Regions from separate parts of the Alteromonas sp. OM2203 genome, predicted to be linked through region 1. Evidence: predicted binding sites of a transcription regulator. Region 1 holds the regulator's gene; each other region holds the start of a gene.
What was found. Region 1 encodes sigma-54, which starts transcription at its own class of promoters, with help from an activator protein. Its sites were predicted from a motif close to GTTGGCACGNNNNTNGNNT; they were not measured.
Positions count from the first base shown of each region.

Region 2: a site for sigma-54 is predicted at 1,656-1,674, ahead of ACM0P2_RS07705 (formate/nitrite transporter family protein). Genes of this name have one in related genera too.
Region 3: a site for sigma-54 is predicted at 1,979-1,997, ahead of fliE (flagellar hook-basal body complex protein FliE). Genes of this name have one in related genera too.
Region 4: a site for sigma-54 is predicted at 1,941-1,959, ahead of nirB (nitrite reductase large subunit NirB). Genes of this name have one in related genera too.

Region 1 covers NZ_CP183209.1:804,410-808,913, reverse strand. The annotation lists gene lptA (lipopolysaccharide transport periplasmic protein LptA) at 1-367, shown strand, start outside; gene lptB (LPS export ABC transporter ATP-binding protein) at 370-1,095, shown strand; gene ACM0P2_RS03585 (RNA polymerase factor sigma-54) at 1,169-2,650, shown strand; gene hpf (ribosome hibernation promoting factor) at 2,681-2,968, shown strand; gene ptsN (PTS IIA-like nitrogen regulatory protein PtsN) at 2,982-3,425, shown strand; gene rapZ (RNase adapter RapZ) at 3,514-4,359, shown strand; gene ACM0P2_RS03565 (HPr family phosphocarrier protein) at 4,359-4,504, shown strand, end outside.
Region 2 covers NZ_CP183209.1:1,702,644-1,707,147, reverse strand. The annotation lists gene ACM0P2_RS07710 (transglutaminaseTgpA domain-containing protein) at 1-1,493, shown strand, start outside; gene ACM0P2_RS07705 (formate/nitrite transporter family protein) at 1,934-2,782, shown strand; gene ACM0P2_RS07700 (protein kinase domain-containing protein) at 2,909-4,504, shown strand, end outside.
Region 3 covers NZ_CP183209.1:1,183,342-1,187,845, forward strand. The annotation lists gene ACM0P2_RS05255 (sensor histidine kinase) at 1-465, shown strand, start outside; gene ACM0P2_RS05260 (sigma-54-dependent transcriptional regulator) at 482-1,819, shown strand; gene fliE (flagellar hook-basal body complex protein FliE) at 2,064-2,402, shown strand; gene fliF (flagellar basal-body MS-ring/collar protein FliF) at 2,415-4,109, shown strand; gene fliG (flagellar motor switch protein FliG) at 4,122-4,504, shown strand, end outside.
Region 4 covers NZ_CP183209.1:655,491-659,994, forward strand. The annotation lists gene ACM0P2_RS02955 (SulP family inorganic anion transporter) at 257-1,822, shown strand; gene nirB (nitrite reductase large subunit NirB) at 2,151-4,504, shown strand, end outside.

The sequences.
Region 1 (4,504 bases):
GATTGAAGCGGACGAAGTTGAAGTTATCGCCAGTGAAGGTAGCGGTCGTGAAATTTTCATCGCTAGAGGCAAACCGGCGAGCTACTCTCAAACTTTAGAAGACGGCACGCCTGTTTCGGCAAAAGCCAATGAAATTCGTTACGAGGTTATTAACCGCACCATTTCTCTCGCTGGCAATGCCGAACTTCAGCAAGACACGAGTAAAGTGCAAGGTGACAACATTACATTTGATATGATTACCGAGCAATTGCTTGCTACTGGCGGCAGCGGAGAAGATGGTGAAGGTCGCGTTACGACGGTATTTACGCCTGACACCATTCGTAAAACATCGAAAAAGCAAGACAAAGATAGTGAGGACAACAAATAGCCATGGCCACTCTTAGCGCAACTAACCTTGCTAAGGCTTATAAATCTCGTCAAGTGGTGAGAGACGTTAGCCTTTCTGTTTCTACAGGGCAAATTGTTGGTCTTCTTGGTCCAAACGGCGCTGGTAAGACCACCACGTTTTATATGATTGTAGGTCTGGTACCCCTGGACAAAGGCAAGATTGAAATTGACGAAAACGAGCTCACTCATCAACCCATGCATGAGCGCGCACGCCGCGGAATTGGCTACCTTCCACAAGAGGCATCAATATTTAGAAAGTTGACCGTTCACGAAAATATCATGGCAATTTTGCAAACTCGTAAAGATTTAAATTCACACCAGCAAGAAGAAGAAGCTGACGCACTACTTGATGAATTTAATATCAACCATATACGTAATAGTGCGGGTATGAGTTTGTCGGGTGGTGAGCGACGCCGGGTGGAGATAGCACGAGCGTTAGCGGCAAATCCACAATTTATTTTATTAGACGAACCATTCGCTGGTGTTGATCCAATATCAGTTAATGATATAAAGAAGATAATACAACATCTTCGTGATAGAGGAATTGGTATCCTTATCACTGACCATAACGTACGAGAAACATTGGATGTTTGCGAAAAAGCGTACATTGTGAGTCATGGCGAGCTTATTGCGCAAGGAACAGCGGAACAGGTTTTAAGTAATCAAAAAGTAAGGGATGTATACCTAGGCGAACAATTCAGGCTATAGTTAATGTAACCGAATTGTCATTTTTCAATTTCGCTCTGGTATATTCAATTTAGAGCATTTAAATAAGACGTAGATGAAACCATCTTTACAGCTAAAATTTAGCCAACAACTTACCATGACACCTCAGCTTCAGCAGGCTATTAAATTGCTGCAGCTGTCTACTCTTGATCTTCAACAGGAGATTCAAGAGGCGCTTGACTCTAACCCACTGTTAGAAGTTGAGGAAGGTAATGACGAGCCTCAATCAGAAAAGAACAATCTCGATAATGATGATGGAGCATCAGAAGCGTCTGCTACTGCATCAAGCGACACCCTGGAAGCCGGAGATGCGTTAGAAAAAAACGATCTCCCTGACGAGTTGCCTATCGACAGTACGTGGGATGAGTATTATTCCGCATCTTCAGCGCCAGCGCCAGGTCCATCAAGTGATGATGAACAGATTTTCCAAGGCGAAACTACTGACGATATTCAAGAACACCTTTCTTGGCAGATGCGCCTGACCCATTTCTCGGAAACTGACCGGGCAATTGCAACGGCGATTATTGACTCGATTGATGAATCTGGCTATCTAACCGTCTCTCTTGAAGAAATTCTTGATGCGGTAAACGATGATGACTTAGAAGAGCCTATAGAGATGGACGAAGTAGAGTGCGTATTAAAGCGTATTCAAATGTTCGACCCCATTGGTTCTGGTTCACGGACACCTCAAGAGTGTTTAATGGTTCAGCTTCGCCAATTTTCAGACGATACGCCGTGGCTCGCTGAAGCGAAGCAGTTAATCGAAGAGTACTCTGACCTTCTTAGTAGCAAAGACTATCGCACGTTAATGCGTAAGAGTCGCCTGAAGGAAGATCAGCTGCGTGAGGCTATGCGTTTGTTACAAACCTTGAATCCTCGCCCAGGTAGTGCTTTAGTTACTAAAGAGCCTGAATATGTTATTCCTGATGTTTCAGTCGCCAAAAAGAATGGTCGTTGGGTGGTAGAATTAAACCCCGACAGCCTGCCTAAATTAAGCGTGAATCAACAGTACGCTGCGATGAGTCGTCGTGCAAAGAACAGTAGCGACTCTCAATTCATCCGCTCACACATGCAAGAAGCCAAGTGGTTCATAAAGAGCCTAGAGTCACGCAATGAAACCCTGATGAAGGTTGCGAATTGCATTGTGCAGCAGCAGATGGGTTTTTTCGAGCACGGCCCGGAAATGATGAAACCAATGGTGTTAAATGATGTCGCAGAAATGGTAGATATGCACGAATCGACTATTTCTCGTGTGACGACGCAAAAATACATGCACACACCACGTGGTATTTTTGAACTGAAGTACTTCTTTTCAAGTCACGTTGCGACAGAGTCTGGTGGTGAGTGTTCATCCACCGCTATTCGAGCATTGATCAAGAAGCTGGTGGCCGCTGAAAATGTTAGCAAGCCGCTAAGTGATAGCAAGATTGCTTCATTGTTGGCCGAGCAAGGCATAAAAGTCGCTCGGCGGACAATAGCAAAATACCGGGAATCGTTATCGATCCCGCCGTCGAACCAACGCAAAAGCCTTATTTAAACGGGCTCTATAATATAAGGAAGACGAAATATGCAAATCAACCTTACTGGTCATCATGTCGAAATCACCGACTCTTTGCGTAATTATGTCGATACGAAGTTCAGCAAACTTGAACGTCACTTTGATCACATTTCTAATGTGCATGTCATCCTGAACGTTGAAAAATTAAATCAAAAAGCCGAAGCGACTGTTCATTTAAGTGGCGCAGAAGTATTCGCATCCTCAGAAAACACCGACATGTATGCGGCGATTGACAGCATGGTTGATAAACTCGACCGGCAAGTAATCAAGCATAAGGAAAAACTGAAAAAACATTAGTAGTTAATTAAGCATGGACATACAAGCCATCGTAAGTCTGGACCGCACTGAATGTGCGGTTCAGTGTAATAGTAAAAAACGAATTCTTGAGATAATCGCAGATATTGCCGCCAAAAATAATGAGAACATCGACTCGGCGACGGTACTCAACAGTCTAATGTCTCGAGAGCGTATGGGAAGCACGGGTATCGGTAACGGTATTGCCTTGCCTCACGGACGTTTAGCGGGTCTCGATAAAGTAATTGCAATTGTCGTAACCTGTACACCGGCTATAGATTTTGACGCCTTAGATGAAAAGCCGGTAGATATATTTTTTGCTTTACTGGTTCCTGAAGAGCAAACCGAAGGGCATTTACAAACCTTGGCAACAGTTGCCGGTAAACTGAGCGACAAAGAGACGATTAAGGCAATACGCCGCGCTACAAAGAGCGATGAGATCCTCTCTGCATTATGTTAATTTCTAATGCCCGTTTGTATTTGGGCAATTGAGCCGTTTCAATCGATAACGCAAACAAGATAAAACCAGTCTATTAGGGAGAAATGAGGTGAAGCTGATTATAATCAGTGGTCGTTCGGGTTCTGGTAAATCTGTGGCGCTACGAGCACTAGAAGATTTAGGCTATTACTGTGTTGACAACATTCCGGTAAATCTACTCCCTACCCTCACTCACACGGTTGTTGATGAATACGATCAAGTCGCGGTGAGTATTGATGTCAGAAATTTACCTAAGAACCCTGATGACCTAGTCGAGATACTTGATTATCTACCCTCATCTTGGTCGATGACGATTGTTTATATCGACGCAAGCGACGATGTACTCGTCAAACGCTTTAGCGAAACCCGTCGTCTTCATCCTCTCGCCAAACTTAACAAATCACTTTTTGAGGCAATAAAAGCCGAATCTGCACTACTTGCGCCTATTGTAGAAAGAGCAGACCTGTATTTAGATACTGATAAGCTAACAATACATCAACTCGCGGAGTTAATTCGAGAGCGCATTCTTGGTAAAAAAAGCTCTCGTCTTGTATTGGTATTTGAATCATTTGGCTTCAAACACGGTATACCAAAAGACGCCGACTATGTTTTTGACGCACGCTTTCTACCAAACCCTCATTGGGAGCCCGACCTTAAGCACCTTACTGGCCTTGATGCACCGGTAGAAGTCTTCTTAGGCTCACAACCAGTGGTAACCAAGTTCATTTGGCAAATTCAAAACCTGATAACCACATGGCTACCTCATTTAGAGCGCAACAACCGAAGCTATGTCACCGTCGCAATAGGGTGTACCGGCGGGCAGCACCGCTCGGTATATATCGCTCAGACTTTATCTAAAACCTTCGGCGAAATTCATCCAGATGTTCAAATTCGCCATAGGGAGTTAAACCAATAATGACGATTCAAAAAACGCTCACTATTGTAAACAAGCTCGGCCTGCATGCTAGAGCAGCTACACAGCTTGTTAAACTTGCAAATCAATTTGACGCCAAGATCATTCTGAAAAAAGGCGACAAGGAAGCCGACGCCAGTAGTGTTCT
Region 2 (4,504 bases), 900 kb from region 1:
TACTGCTTCCCCAACTCCCTCCGCTTTGGCAGATGCCCACGTCAAAGTCGACTGAAACCGGGCTTTCTGACACGGTGACGCCAGGTGATATTGCGTCACTTGCAAGTTCGTCTGAATTGGCTTTCAGCGCCACATTTGAAAACGCAGAAGCAGTCCCTGTTGCACCGTCCAGGTATTGGCGCGCTATGACCTTAGAATATTTTGACGGGAAAACCTGGTCTATTAGCAACAAACGCAAACAGGCAGAGCAGCAGTTAGCTTACATGGGCAAGCCAACACCCTTGTCAGCTCTGGCCGAGGAAAATACGCCTCAAGTGATAAGTTATGAATTGATCGTGGAACCCACACAGCAAACGTGGCTGTTTGCGCTAGCGCCTTCGACCCCCAACAACCGCGAGAACAGTATTTTCGTAAGAAGTCTTTTTGATTTTACGTTAAGGGCGAATAGCCCAATATCCAGTAAGAAGGCGTTTTATCTGCGCTACTATCCAACTGCTCAAATCACTAGCGGAATAGGAAATTTTGAATCGCAACTAAACCTTCAGGTTTCCATGAATGGCAACCCTCAAGCCAGAGCATGGGGACAGACACTTGCCAAACAATACTCGAGCGCACAACAAATAGTTAGCGCAATAATGCGTGAATTTAATCAAGGGGGCTTCCGCTACACCCTATCGCCGAACGCCATGCCTACCGACCCCATCGACCGTTTTTTATTTGAAGAACGCTCAGGTTTTTGTGCCCATTACGCAGGCGCCATGGTGTATGTGCTTCGCGCCGCAGGAGTACCGGCAAGAATGGTGACAGGCTACCAGGGCGGAAACGCACTTAATGACAATGTGCTTCAAATAAGGCAGTACGATGCACATGCGTGGGTGGAAGCATTTATTGATGGTGTGTGGATTCGACACGACCCAACGAGTATGGTGGCACCGTCACGCTTAACCTTCGGGCTTGAACGTGCGCTGGAAGAGCTTGGGGAGTCTCGTGAAGCCAGTATTTTGGGCGACCTTAGCAACGCTGCTATTTTTGCAACGTTACAAAGCTGGTTTCAACAGCTCGATTACTCATGGAGTAAATGGGTACTGGGCTTTGACAATACTGCGCAAACCAACATGCTTGAAGAATTACTAGGCTCGCTAACGCCGCAAAAAATGCGAGTTGTATTTCTTTCCGCCATTGGCCTAATTGGGCTTATTTTAGCGCTTTATTTTTTACCCAAAACGCATCGCAACACACTGTCGCCCTCACACAGAGTTTTACTAAACGCAATAAAATGGGTTGAAGCTAAAACAGGAAAAGAAAGAGGGAATAAAACCTTGTCCGCCTTTATGACTGAAGTTAACCCTTTGATAAACGAAGATGCTGCCAAGGCACTAAGACTACTGTGTGAACTATTTGAGCACGAAAAATACGCACACCGAACACAAGAGGCAAATGTTTATCCAACCATGAAGCGTCAGCTAAAAATGTTAAAACAGGCATTAAAGTAGGAAATAGCTAAACCGGTTGCACCTTTAACACTCACACTTCCCCCTTTTTAGTGCAGACTAATTAATAGTGCCTTGGCGCGAGCGCCTATCAACACAACCACAAATTTGTACAAGCCATTGTTTTTAATAGCAATAAGCAACGAATTTAAGCGTATTTTGGTTATTGGCACTTTTTTAGCTTTGTACAAGTGGATAACAAAAGTACGAAGGCGCTTATACAAGTATTAGTTGCCAACGGGCTTTAGAGTACAAAGGCGTACACATAACCGACGGTTTATTTGTTAGCTACCACAATGCATGAGTTTCGGACAAAGGCGTCCCCAGTTCTTTCTTACGAGAGCGCTGCGGACGCCTTTTTTTGATCTTCTGGAACGCATTGAAACAGCAAACGCCAACACACAGATGACAACTTATTAATAACGACAACGTGAGGTGAAACCATGGCTTATCTTCTCCCCGCTGAGTTTGCAACCAAGATGGTAGATGCAGGCGAAGCTAAAATTTATATGTCTACACGAGATACTCTAATCCGCGCTTATATGGCAGGTGCAATATTGGCCCTTGCCGCTGTTTTTGCCGTTACCATTGCCGTTCAAACCGGCGTGTTTCTTCTTGGCGCAGTGTTGTTCCCAGTGGGCTTTTGTATGCTCTACCTTATGGGATTTGACCTATTAACCGGCGTGTTTGTACTTACCCCACTCGCTTGGCTTGCACAGCGACCTGGCGTCACGCCAAAACAAATTCTACGAAATTGGGGATTAGTATTTTTAGGTAACTTTGGCGGCGCATTAACCGTGGCCTTTATGATGTCGTTTATTTTTACCATGGGGTATAACGTGGATGGCGGTGCCATCGCGACTAAGGTAGCCAGCATTGGGGAAGCTCGTACATTGGGCTACGCAGAGCACGGCGTTGCAGGCTGGTTCACCATTTTTATTCGCGGCATGTTGTGTAACTGGATGGTGTCGCTAGGCGTAGTGGGTGCAATGATTTCAACCCACGTTAGCGGAAAAGTACTAGCCATGTGGATGCCAATCATGCTGTTCTTCTTTATGGGTTTTGAGCACTCAGTAGTAAACATGTTCCTTTTCCCATTTGGCCTTATTATGGGCGGCGATTTCTCAGTTATGGACTACTTCATTTGGAACGAGATCCCAACTGCACTTGGAAATCTTGTTGGTGGCCTCGCCTTTACTGGACTAACCCTATACACCACCCACGTTAAGACGCTACCAAAACGTACTATCCCTGTTGATAAAGCCGCTGCATCGCAAACACTGCCTATTTAATTAAGGCGCTTATCTTAAAGCCATCATGTCTTGTCCCTACAAGACACGTCATGATGGCGTTATCCGTTTCCTTGGAAATAACTAATTGGGCTCATAATTAAATATGCAGGTAAGAAGCAATTAAACATGAATGAGCGAGCCGCGTTAAACGCCCCAATTAACCCACCAGCTAACATGCTCAGTGTAAGTGCATTTTCTACAGCCGGCGTTAAAGCGATAAACCAAGATGCATACGCTTTTCATGTTTCTGATAACCCAAATCAAAGCAGCGTTTTTGTTATCGCCGACGGTGTAAGTAGCAGTACGGTTAGCCAAGTTGCTAGCGACTTTGCTACCAGTCAGTTTATTAAACTGTTTAATATGGCGCCGGAACAATGGTCGGTTAAGACGCGCGCGGAAACCATTATTAAAGAGATAAACGCGCTACTTTATACTCGTACGCAGAGAAGCCCTTTTTGCTATACACCAGAAAAAGGTTATGTTTGCACGTTAACAGTGGCGGTGGTAACAGGCAATCACATGGATGTATTTCATGTAGGGGATTGTCAAATTCAGGTTATTTCTAAGAAGGCACAGTCGCCTGTCTTACTCACAAAACCTCATCGTCAAGTATCGGAAAGTGAGCCTTCGCAGAGTTATCTTACTAGAGCATTAGGCGTTAAAGCGAATATAGACATCGACCACACAACACTCACCCTCAACTCATCGAGCACGTTTTCGATAAGTAGCGACGGGGTTTATGAGTTTGTTTCGCTACCTACCATTCTTATGAAAATCAATGAGGCCGATACGCTTTCGGAAAACCAAGCCGCGTTGGTAGTACATGAGGCATTTACTAGAGGAAGCGATGACAACCTCACCTTACTTCTCGTAAAGGTTCTCGTAGCTAGCCATGATGGCCTAAACGATCACAGACATCCAACGTATGCCGGCGTTTCAAGTTCACCTCATTCATCTGTACTTCACAGGTCATTGGGCGACCAGCTGATAAGCAATTCTGAGGTATCTGATGCTGCGATTCATTACTCAAATCAGCAGTCTGATGAACAAGTATACGAAGAGCCTGCTGCCGCAAGCTTCAAAACGGGTGATGATGTTGATGGATTGAAGCTAGAACGACAGCTTTATACGTCGGCCCGAAGCCATGTCTTTATTGCCACCAATTCGTCTTGTGACGCTACGCACACAAAAAGCCCTGTGGTTGTAAAAACGCCGGCTACCGACTTTACCCTATCACCAGAAATGATAAATGGGTTCCTAATAGAGAGCTGGTTTTCGAGACGGATTAATTCGGCACACGTCATTAAAAGCCCAACGTTTACTGATTTGGGTTTACCGTACTCTCCTTCTGCTTTTTACAGCGTAAGTGAATATGTGCAAGGTCAAACGCTAGCTCAATGGGCTGTTGATAATCCTACGCCCCCACTAGAGCAAGTTAGGAATATAATCGAGCAAGTTGGTAAAGGTTTACAGGCAATGCACCGTCAGGGCATTGTTCATAGGGATATACGCCCCGACAATATTATTATTAGCGAACAAGGGCACTGTACTATTATAGATTTGGGTTCAGCAGCCTTAGCCGATGCCCCAAGCCTCTATAGTGACACACCTATTCCTGGCGCTGCACTTTTTTCCGCACCTGAATACTTTTTAGGAAATGTAGGCACGGAGCGCTCTGATCTGTTCTCCTTAGCCGTACTGACCTACTATCTTTTGTGCGGG
Region 3 (4,504 bases), 380 kb from region 1:
TTGAGCGACCTTTTAGCGTCAGTTGAAGGAAGCGCTCAATCAATGATAACGCAAGCACAGCAATCCCTCCTCTTTTCTGGATTTGATCAAGAAGCAACGTTAACGGGAAATCTCACTGCACTTCAAGGCGCGGTTTTAAATCTTATTCATAATGCCAGTCAGGTCACTGGCAAAGGCGAGCGAATCGTTGTCAATGCAACGATGAATAATGAACGCTTAAATATCGCTATTGTTGATAAGGGACCTGGCGTCCCTGACTCGCTAAAACACAAAATATTTGAGCCGTTTTTTACAACCAAAACACACGGTACGGGTTTGGGCTTGGCGGTCGTAAAATCGGTGGTGAATGCACATAACGGTACACTTAGTGTTTTAGACATGCCTCAGGGCGGTGCCTGCTTTAGTATTTCTTTACCTTTTAAAGTCCATACCCAATCGTCAAATTCGTTGACTCACGTTGCGTAAGTCATAGGAGAAAATCATGTCTAAAACTACTATTTTAATTGTTGAAGATGACGCAGGTTTACGCGAGGCACTCCTGGATACGCTGTTGCTTGGCAACTATAATGTGGTAGAGGCTGACTGTGCAGAGCAGGCGCTTTTAATGTTGTCATCACACGCTGTCGATTTGGTGGTGAGCGATATTCAAATGGGCGATATGAGCGGACTTACGCTTTTGAAAAACATCAAAGCGAAATATCCTAACATGCCTGTGTTGCTAATGACTGCATACGCCACTATCGACGATGCTGTTCAGGCTATGAGAGATGGTGCGACCGATTACCTCTCGAAGCCTTTTGCGCCAGAAGTTCTTCTTAATTTGGTAGGGCGATATGCACCTGCGCAAAAAATAATATCGCGCACGCCGATTGTAGCTGACCCTTCAAGTCTCAAGCTATTAGAGCTTTCCCGTAAGGTGGCAAAGTCAGACGCTACTGTGATGGTAATGGGGCCTAGTGGTTCCGGTAAAGAAGTGTTATCTCGTTATATTCATGATCAGTCGCCGCGAAATGATGCTCCTTTTGTTGCCATTAACTGTGCAGCAATTCCTGAAAACATGCTTGAGGCTACACTGTTTGGCTATGAAAAAGGCGCGTTTACCGGAGCTATTCAAGCGTGCCCTGGTAAGTTTGAGCAAGCCCAAGACGGTACGCTGTTGCTTGATGAAATCACCGAAATGGATTTGGCGCTGCAAGCTAAACTCCTTCGTGTATTACAAGAGCGTGAAGTTGAGCGACTAGGTGGCCGCAAAACCGTAAAACTCAATGTGCGTGTCATTGCCACGAGCAACAGAGACTTAAGAAAGGCGGTGGATGCGGGAGAGTTCAGAGAGGACTTATACTACCGCTTGAATGTATTTCCGATTGAATGGCGACCATTGTGTGAACGTCCAGGCGATATTGTTCCTCTTGCTGAGCATTTAGTCCAGCGTCACGCCAGTTCGCAAGGGTTAGGCACAATACGCTTGAGCGCTGCTGCGCGTAATAAGCTGTCTCAATATGCTTGGCCAGGTAACGTGCGGGAGCTCGAAAACGTTGTACAGCGTGCATTAATCTTGTGTGAAAATAAGGAAATAGACGCCACAGATCTTATGATTGATGAAGATATGTCCGCACCGTTAGAGGCGGTACAAGAACATGTTGAAGACAGCAAACTAGGCTCTGAGCTTCGTTATCAAGAGCATCAAATTATCCTTGATACACTTGTATCGTGTAACGGTAAACGAAAAGACGTGGCTGAAAAGCTAGGTATTAGCCCCCGAACCCTTCGCTATAAGCTTGCTCGAATGCGTGAAGACGGCATTGAAGTACCCGCGTAAGGGCTAGCGGCTCCATCCATCGTTCTTTTAACTATCTTTCCGTCGCCTCTGTTGTGTAGAAGGCGGCGGTTTTTTGTTCCCGCTCCTTGAAACAACGTCATTAATTTGGCTTTTCTCCTTTCTTGCTTTCTATCCTTATGATTTTAATGGGTTTTAAAAGTTGGCAAGGCCCTTGCAAAATCGCTTCTATATAATGCGTTTCGCCATCAATTAGGCGGTTATCAAAGAAACACTAGGAGTAGGTATGGACGTTAAAGCCAATAGTTTGTATCAAGAAATGCAAAACATGATTGGACAAACTCGTCTTCAAGTTAATGAGCCTCAACAGCAGCAGTCGCTTAATGAGATCAATAGCTCTGCAAGTGATTTCTCGACCATGCTTAAAAATGCGGTAGATGGCGTGAACAGTATGCAGCTAGAGTCCAAAGACGTACAACAACGCTTTGAAATGGGGGACCCTAGCCTTAGCTTAGCGCAGGTAATGCTAACGAAAGAAAAGTCAGGCATTGCCTTTGAAGCGACCGTTCAAGTACGAAATAAAGTACTTGAAGCCTATAAAACAATAATGAACATGCCGGTATAGGTGGAGTAGGTTATGGCTGAAGCAACAGGTACAAACCTAACGGTTCCTGATCAAAATCAAACGGTAGACAACGAGCCGGAAAATAAATCTGGATTTATGGATACGTTGGGCAGTGCTGACATGATGCGTCAAATGGCATTGGTCGTTGTACTCGTTATCTGTGTGGCCATTGCTATTTTTATTCTTATTTGGTCTCAAGAGCCAGATTATCGTCCTCTTGCAAAAATGGAAACCCAGGAGCTTATCGAAACTCTGGATTACATGGACGCAAACCAAATCGAATACAAGCTTGAAGGAAACATTGTTTACGTAAAAAGCGATGAATTTCAAAATATACGTTTGGGTATGACCCGCCAAGGGTTAACAAAAACATCTGATGCTGGTACCGATATCATCATGCAGGATATGGGATTTGGAGTCAGTCAGCGGGTTGAAATGGAGCGTCTGAAGCACGCACGAGAACAACAAATTGCCGCTACTATCGAAGATATCGCCAGTATTCAAAAAGCACGTGTTCTCTTGGCGATGCCAAAAGAAAATGTATTTGCGCGCAGAGAAAAGAAAGCGTCGGCCACGGTTGTTTTAACGGCGAAGCGCGGTGCAGTGATTGCTGGTGAGGAAGTGGACGCTGTTGTTGATATCGTAGCGTCTGCCGTGCAAAACATGGAGCCTTCAAAAGTGACGGTCACCGACAGCAACGGCCGTTTGCTTAACTCTGGTTCACAAGACTCACTGAGTTCTCGTGCAAGAAAAGAATATGAAATTGAGCGCCAGCGCGAGCAAGAGTACTTAGAAAAAATTGACGCCATCTTGATACCCGTTCTTGGTATCGGAAACTATACCGCTCAAGCCGATGTGGCAATGGACTTTACCGCCATTGAACAAACACAGCGTAGTTATAATCCAGACCTTCCCGCGGTTCGAAGTGAAATGATAATGGAAGAGAATAGCGTGGGTGGCGGCGTTGGTGGCATACCAGGCGCGCTATCAAACCAACCTCCACTTGACTCTACTATTCCCGAGAACGCAGGCGGTGGTACTCAGCAAACAATGCCAGGTCGTACCGCAAAAGAGTCAACACGTAATTACGAGCTTGATACCACAATTAGCCATACCAAAAAGCAAACCGGCGTTATTAGAAGACTAAGTGTGTCCGTTGCCGTCGACTATACTCAAGTCGCTGGTGAAGACGGCGCTATGACACCGACGCCGCGCAAACAGGAAGAACTTTTAAATATTCGCAGACTTTTACAAGGTGGTATCGGTTTCGATGTCACACGTGGTGACTCGCTAGAAGTCGTCAGTGTTCCGTTTACTCGCATGGACGCAGGGGAAATTGAGGATGTGCCGCTTTGGGAGCAACCAGGATTTCTGCCAATTCTTAAGCTAGTTGTTGGTGGCTTGGTTATAATAGTGCTTATCATCTTTGTAATTCGTCCAATGCTGCGTCGTCTAATCAACCCTGACGAGTCTAACGAGGCCGATGAGTTTGATGCTGATGAAGGTCTTGATTTAGGTGATGACACCATTAGCATGTTAACGTCAGACTTCGATGAGGGGCAGGTTGGCTTCGCGCCTGACGGCTCGCTGATGTTACCAGACCTCCACAAAGATGAAGATGTACTTAAAGCAGTGCGCGCCCTAGTGGCTAATGAACCTGAATTATCAGCCCAAGTAGTGAAGGGCTGGTTAATGCAAGACGAGTAGTGAGATAAGATTATGGCTGAAGAACTTGCCAATGTTTCAGAGCCGTCGTATGACGTCAGTAAATTAGAAGGTGTCGAAAAAGCGGCTATCTTACTGCTGAGCTTATCTGAAGAAGACGCGGCACAAATTTTAAAGCACCTAGAGCCAAAACAGGTTCAAAAACTAGGTGCTGAAATGGCCAAAGTGGACGACATGACGCAAACCAAAATTACGTCAGTTCACAAACACTTTATTGAAGAGATTCAGAATTACAGCACGATAGGCTTCCAGAGCCAAGACTTTGTGAAGCGAGCGCTTACTGCAGCTTTAGGTGAAGATAAAGCAGCGAATCTAATCGACCAAATCCTCATGGGTAGCGGCGCTAAAGGTCTAGATTCACTTAAATGGATGGACTC
Region 4 (4,504 bases), 150 kb from region 1:
GACAAGCTCACAGCATAAGGAAGGGGGCAAAGAGCCCTGCGCTTATCACGTAAATGCCGAGTAGTTCGGGCTGGGGCCTGTTGATCTTTGCTGTACATCAACGTTCAACAGGCCCTAGTAACAATCTATTAAAAGATTTTAAGCGACAATGATGATAGAATCGCCGAAAAAATCTCCTACCTACTTGGTGTTCTGCTATAGCGCGGTGTACGCCATGGTGGGTTGTTGTGTTTAACATCTTAGCTTCTGAGAGAACATGTTCGATTTAATTACCAGTAAAGACAGCAACGTTAAAAACGACGTGCTATCAGGTATTACCGTGGCGCTTGCCTTGGTCCCTGAAGCCGTAGCATTTGCATTTGTAGCAGGCGTAGAACCAATGATTGGTCTTTATGCGGCTTTCATGATGGGCTTAATCACTTCCGCTATTGGTGGGCGACCAGGAATGATTTCTGGTGCTACCGGCGCCATGGCCGTTGTAATGGTGGCACTGGTTGCCCAACACGGCGTGCAATATCTATTCGCCGCGGTTATTTTAGCCGGCTTACTGCAAATTATGTGCGGTATATTCAAGCTCGGAAAGTTCATCCGCCTGGTGCCATATCCGGTAATGCTAGGCTTCGTAAATGGTTTGGCGATCGTAATTTTCTTGGCGCAATTAGGCCAGTTCAAAGTCACTAACGCTACTGGTGAGTTACAGTGGATGGAAGGTACATTACTTTATTGGATGCTAGGTCTTGTGGCGTTAACCATGGCCATAATCTATTTGTTGCCTAAGCTAACTAAAGCCGTACCTGCGTCGCTTGTAGCGATTGTTACGGTGACGTTGTTAGTACACGGTCTCGACTTAGAAGCACGCACGGTAATCGACTTTGTTCGTGACTTGTTACCTGCTGATCAGCGCGATAGTGCAACGCTAGCCGGTGAACTGCCTAGCTTTGCTATTCCTATGGTTCCGTTCACCTGGGAAACTTTTATGATAGTACTACCAACCTCAGTGATTCTTTGCTTGGTCGGTCTTATTGAATCGCTTCTTACCCTTTCATTAATTGATGAAATGACGGACACCCGCGGTCGAGGCAATAAAGAGTGTGTTGGCCAAGGTGTTGCAAATACCGTTAACGGTTTCTTTGGCGGTATGGGCGGTTGTGCCATGATTGGTCAAAGCATGATCAATATAAACTCTGGCGGCCGTGGTCGCTTATCCGGTATTACTGCTGCACTTGTACTATTGGGCTTCATTCTATTTGCTGCACCGCTTATTGAAATGATCCCGCTTGCTGCTCTTGTTGGCGTGATGTTCGTCGTAGTTATCGCTACCTTCGAATGGGCGTCATTCAGAATTATTCGCGGCGTAAACAAAGAAGATGCCTTTGTGCTATTTCTAGTGACAGGCGTTACGGTTATTGCCGACCTTGCCATTGCGGTGGTTGTGGGTGTTATCGTTTCAGCCCTAGTATTTGCATGGAAACACGCTCGCCATATCGAAGCGAAGTCGCACATTGATAACGACGGCTGGAAAGTCTATGAACTAGATGGCCCACTTTTCTTTGGCTCGGTATCGCATTTCAAAGACTTGTTTGATATCGCTAACGACCCTAACGATGTAGTTATTGACTTTAAAGACTCACGTATTTGGGATTCATCAGGTATCGATGCACTAGATACCCTTGCAGATAAATACGAAGAGCAGGGTAAAAAGCTTCACATTCGTCACATCAGCGATGAGTGTCGTTCACTGCTTCGCAAGGCCGACAAATTTGTTGAAATTAACGTAGTTGAAGACCCTCGCTACCGCGTAGCGACGGATAAACTCGCCTAAGTTATTTGATAGCGCTTAATGCACCAAGTAAACACAGTTTTGCGTTTGTTTGGTGCAGTTGTGAAGTCTGTATAATGCTTGTTTTACGGTAAATTTAATAAAACCAATGAATTACGTTTTTGGCACTGAACTTGGATAGCTATAAACGTAAAGTGTGTTTTGGTGATTTGTGTCAATCGCTGAAAATTGTGTGATTTATAACACTCCGTAAAATGTGTTAGCTAGAGTATGCTGATCTTAAGTGTCAGTATTAGCAAAATAGGCAACGAAGCCCGCATCAACGAAAGTTGAAGCGGGCTTTTTTTTGTCCCGAAAAAAGGGGAATACCATGACTTCATTGGACTCAAAAACGCAAATTGTCGTCGTAGGCAACGGCATGGTGGGGCATCATTTTGTTGAGCAGCTTCACCAAAGCGATGCCAATGTAGAAATAACCGTTTTATGCGGCGAGTCACGCCTCGCGTACGACCGCGTTTATCTGTCATCTTTTTTTAGCGGCGCGAGTGCTGATGACTTAGCGCTTACTACACCCGCTCAGTACGCCGAATGGGGCGTAAACGTAGTCACCAATGCCTTAGTGACCGATATTGACCGTGACCATAATAAAGTTACGACTTCAGAAGGGCAGGTGTTCAACTACGACAAGCTGGTTCTTGCCACCGGTTCTTATCCTTTCGTGCCTCCCATTCCCGGGAACGACCAAGAGCATTGCTTGGTCTATCGCACCATAGACGACCTGCTCGCTATTGAAGCGTCAGCAGCGGTGAGCAAAGTAGGTGTTGTCGTAGGTGGCGGTCTTCTAGGTTTAGAGGCAGCGAATGCCTTAAAGCAAGCTGGGCTAGATACTCACGTGGTCGAATTTGCGCCACAGCTTATGGCAGTGCAGCTAGACCAAGCCGGTGGGACCGTGCTTAAAGACAAAATTGAAGATTTAGGCGTAACCGTTCATACCCAAAAAGCAACCCAAACTATCGAGGCCGGTGATACTTGCCGCTATAAAATGGTGTTTGCAGACGGCACTGCACTAGAAACTGATATGATTTTATTCTCTGCCGGTATTCGACCTTCTGATCAGCTCGGCAGAAAGTCAGCGCTAACACTGGGTGAGCGCGGCGGTATTGTCATTGATAGCCACTGCTTGACGTCTGACCCTAATATTTACGCGGTGGGCGAATGTGCACTGTGGGATAACAAAATTTTTGGCCTGGTTGCACCTGGCTACACCATGGCGCGAACCGCAGTAAGTCATATCACCGGCGGCGATGCCGAGTTCGCTGGCGCAGACATGAGTACCAAACTCAAACTAATGGGTGTGGAAGTGGGCTCCATTGGCGATGCACACGAACGTACAGAAGGTGCTCTAAGCTACACCTATTTGAATCAGCCTGATGGCGTGTATAAAAAGCTGGTAATAGATAGCGAACAAAAGCTCGTGCTTGGTGCTGTACTCGTTGGTGATACCAGCGACTACGATACGCTATTACAATATGCGCTTAACGGCATCGAACTGCCTGAACATCCAGAGAGCCTCATTCTTCCATCATCCGATGCCGCACCAGCATTAGGTGCCGATGCACTGCCGGACACCGCCTCTATTTGTTCGTGTCTAAACGTGACAAAGGGCGACATTGTCTCAGCTATAGAAGGTGGCTGCTGCAGCGTTGGCGATGTAAAAGGCGAAACCAAAGCCAGCACAGGGTGTGGTGGTTGTGCCGCCCTGCTTAAAAATGTAGTGGATTGCGAGCTTGAAAAGCGCGGTGTGGAAGTATCAAAAGCCATTTGTGAGCACTTCAACCACACCCGACAAGAGCTGTTTCACATTGTTAAAGTTAACGGCATTCGCACCTTCGACGAACTACTTGAACAGCATGGTGAAGGTTTAGGTTGTGAAATTTGTAAACCTGCTGTCGGCTCAATTTTAGCCTCGGTGTATAACGACTACATTCTTAAGGCTTCACATCTTCCTCTGCAAGACACCAACGATATCTACCTTGGCAACATGCAAAAAGATGGAACTTACTCGGTTGTACCGCGTGTACCTGGTGGCGAAATAACGCCTGAGAAGTTGATTCTGCTCGGCGAAGTGGCAAAAGAATACAACCTGTACACCAAGATCACGGGTGGTCAGCGCATTGATTTATTTGGTGCGCGCGTAGAGCACTTACCGGATATCTGGGAAAAACTGGTCGCTGGTGGTTTTGAAACCGGCCATGCTTACGCGAAGGCACTGCGTACAGTGAAATCGTGTGTGGGCAGCACATGGTGCCGCTACGGTGTACAGGATTCTGTTGGCACTGCCATTGACTTAGAGAATCGTTATAAAGGCTTACGTGCGCCGCACAAAATTAAATTTGCCGTCTCGGGGTGTACCCGTGAGTGCGCAGAAGCCCAAAGCAAAGACATTGGCGTTATTGCTACCGAGCAAGGTTGGAACCTGTATGTGTGCGGGAATGGCGGCATGAAGCCTCGACATGCAGACCTGTTTGCCACCGACCTAGATACCGAAACCCTTATTAAGTACATCGACCGCGTGCTGATGTTTTATGTGAAAACGGCCGACCGCTTACAGCGCACATCGGTGTGGATGGATAACTTAGAAGGCGGTTTAGCTTACTTGCAAGACGTTGTGATAAACGATGCTCTTGGCATTAATGGTGAGCTTGAAGCACAGATGGATGCTGT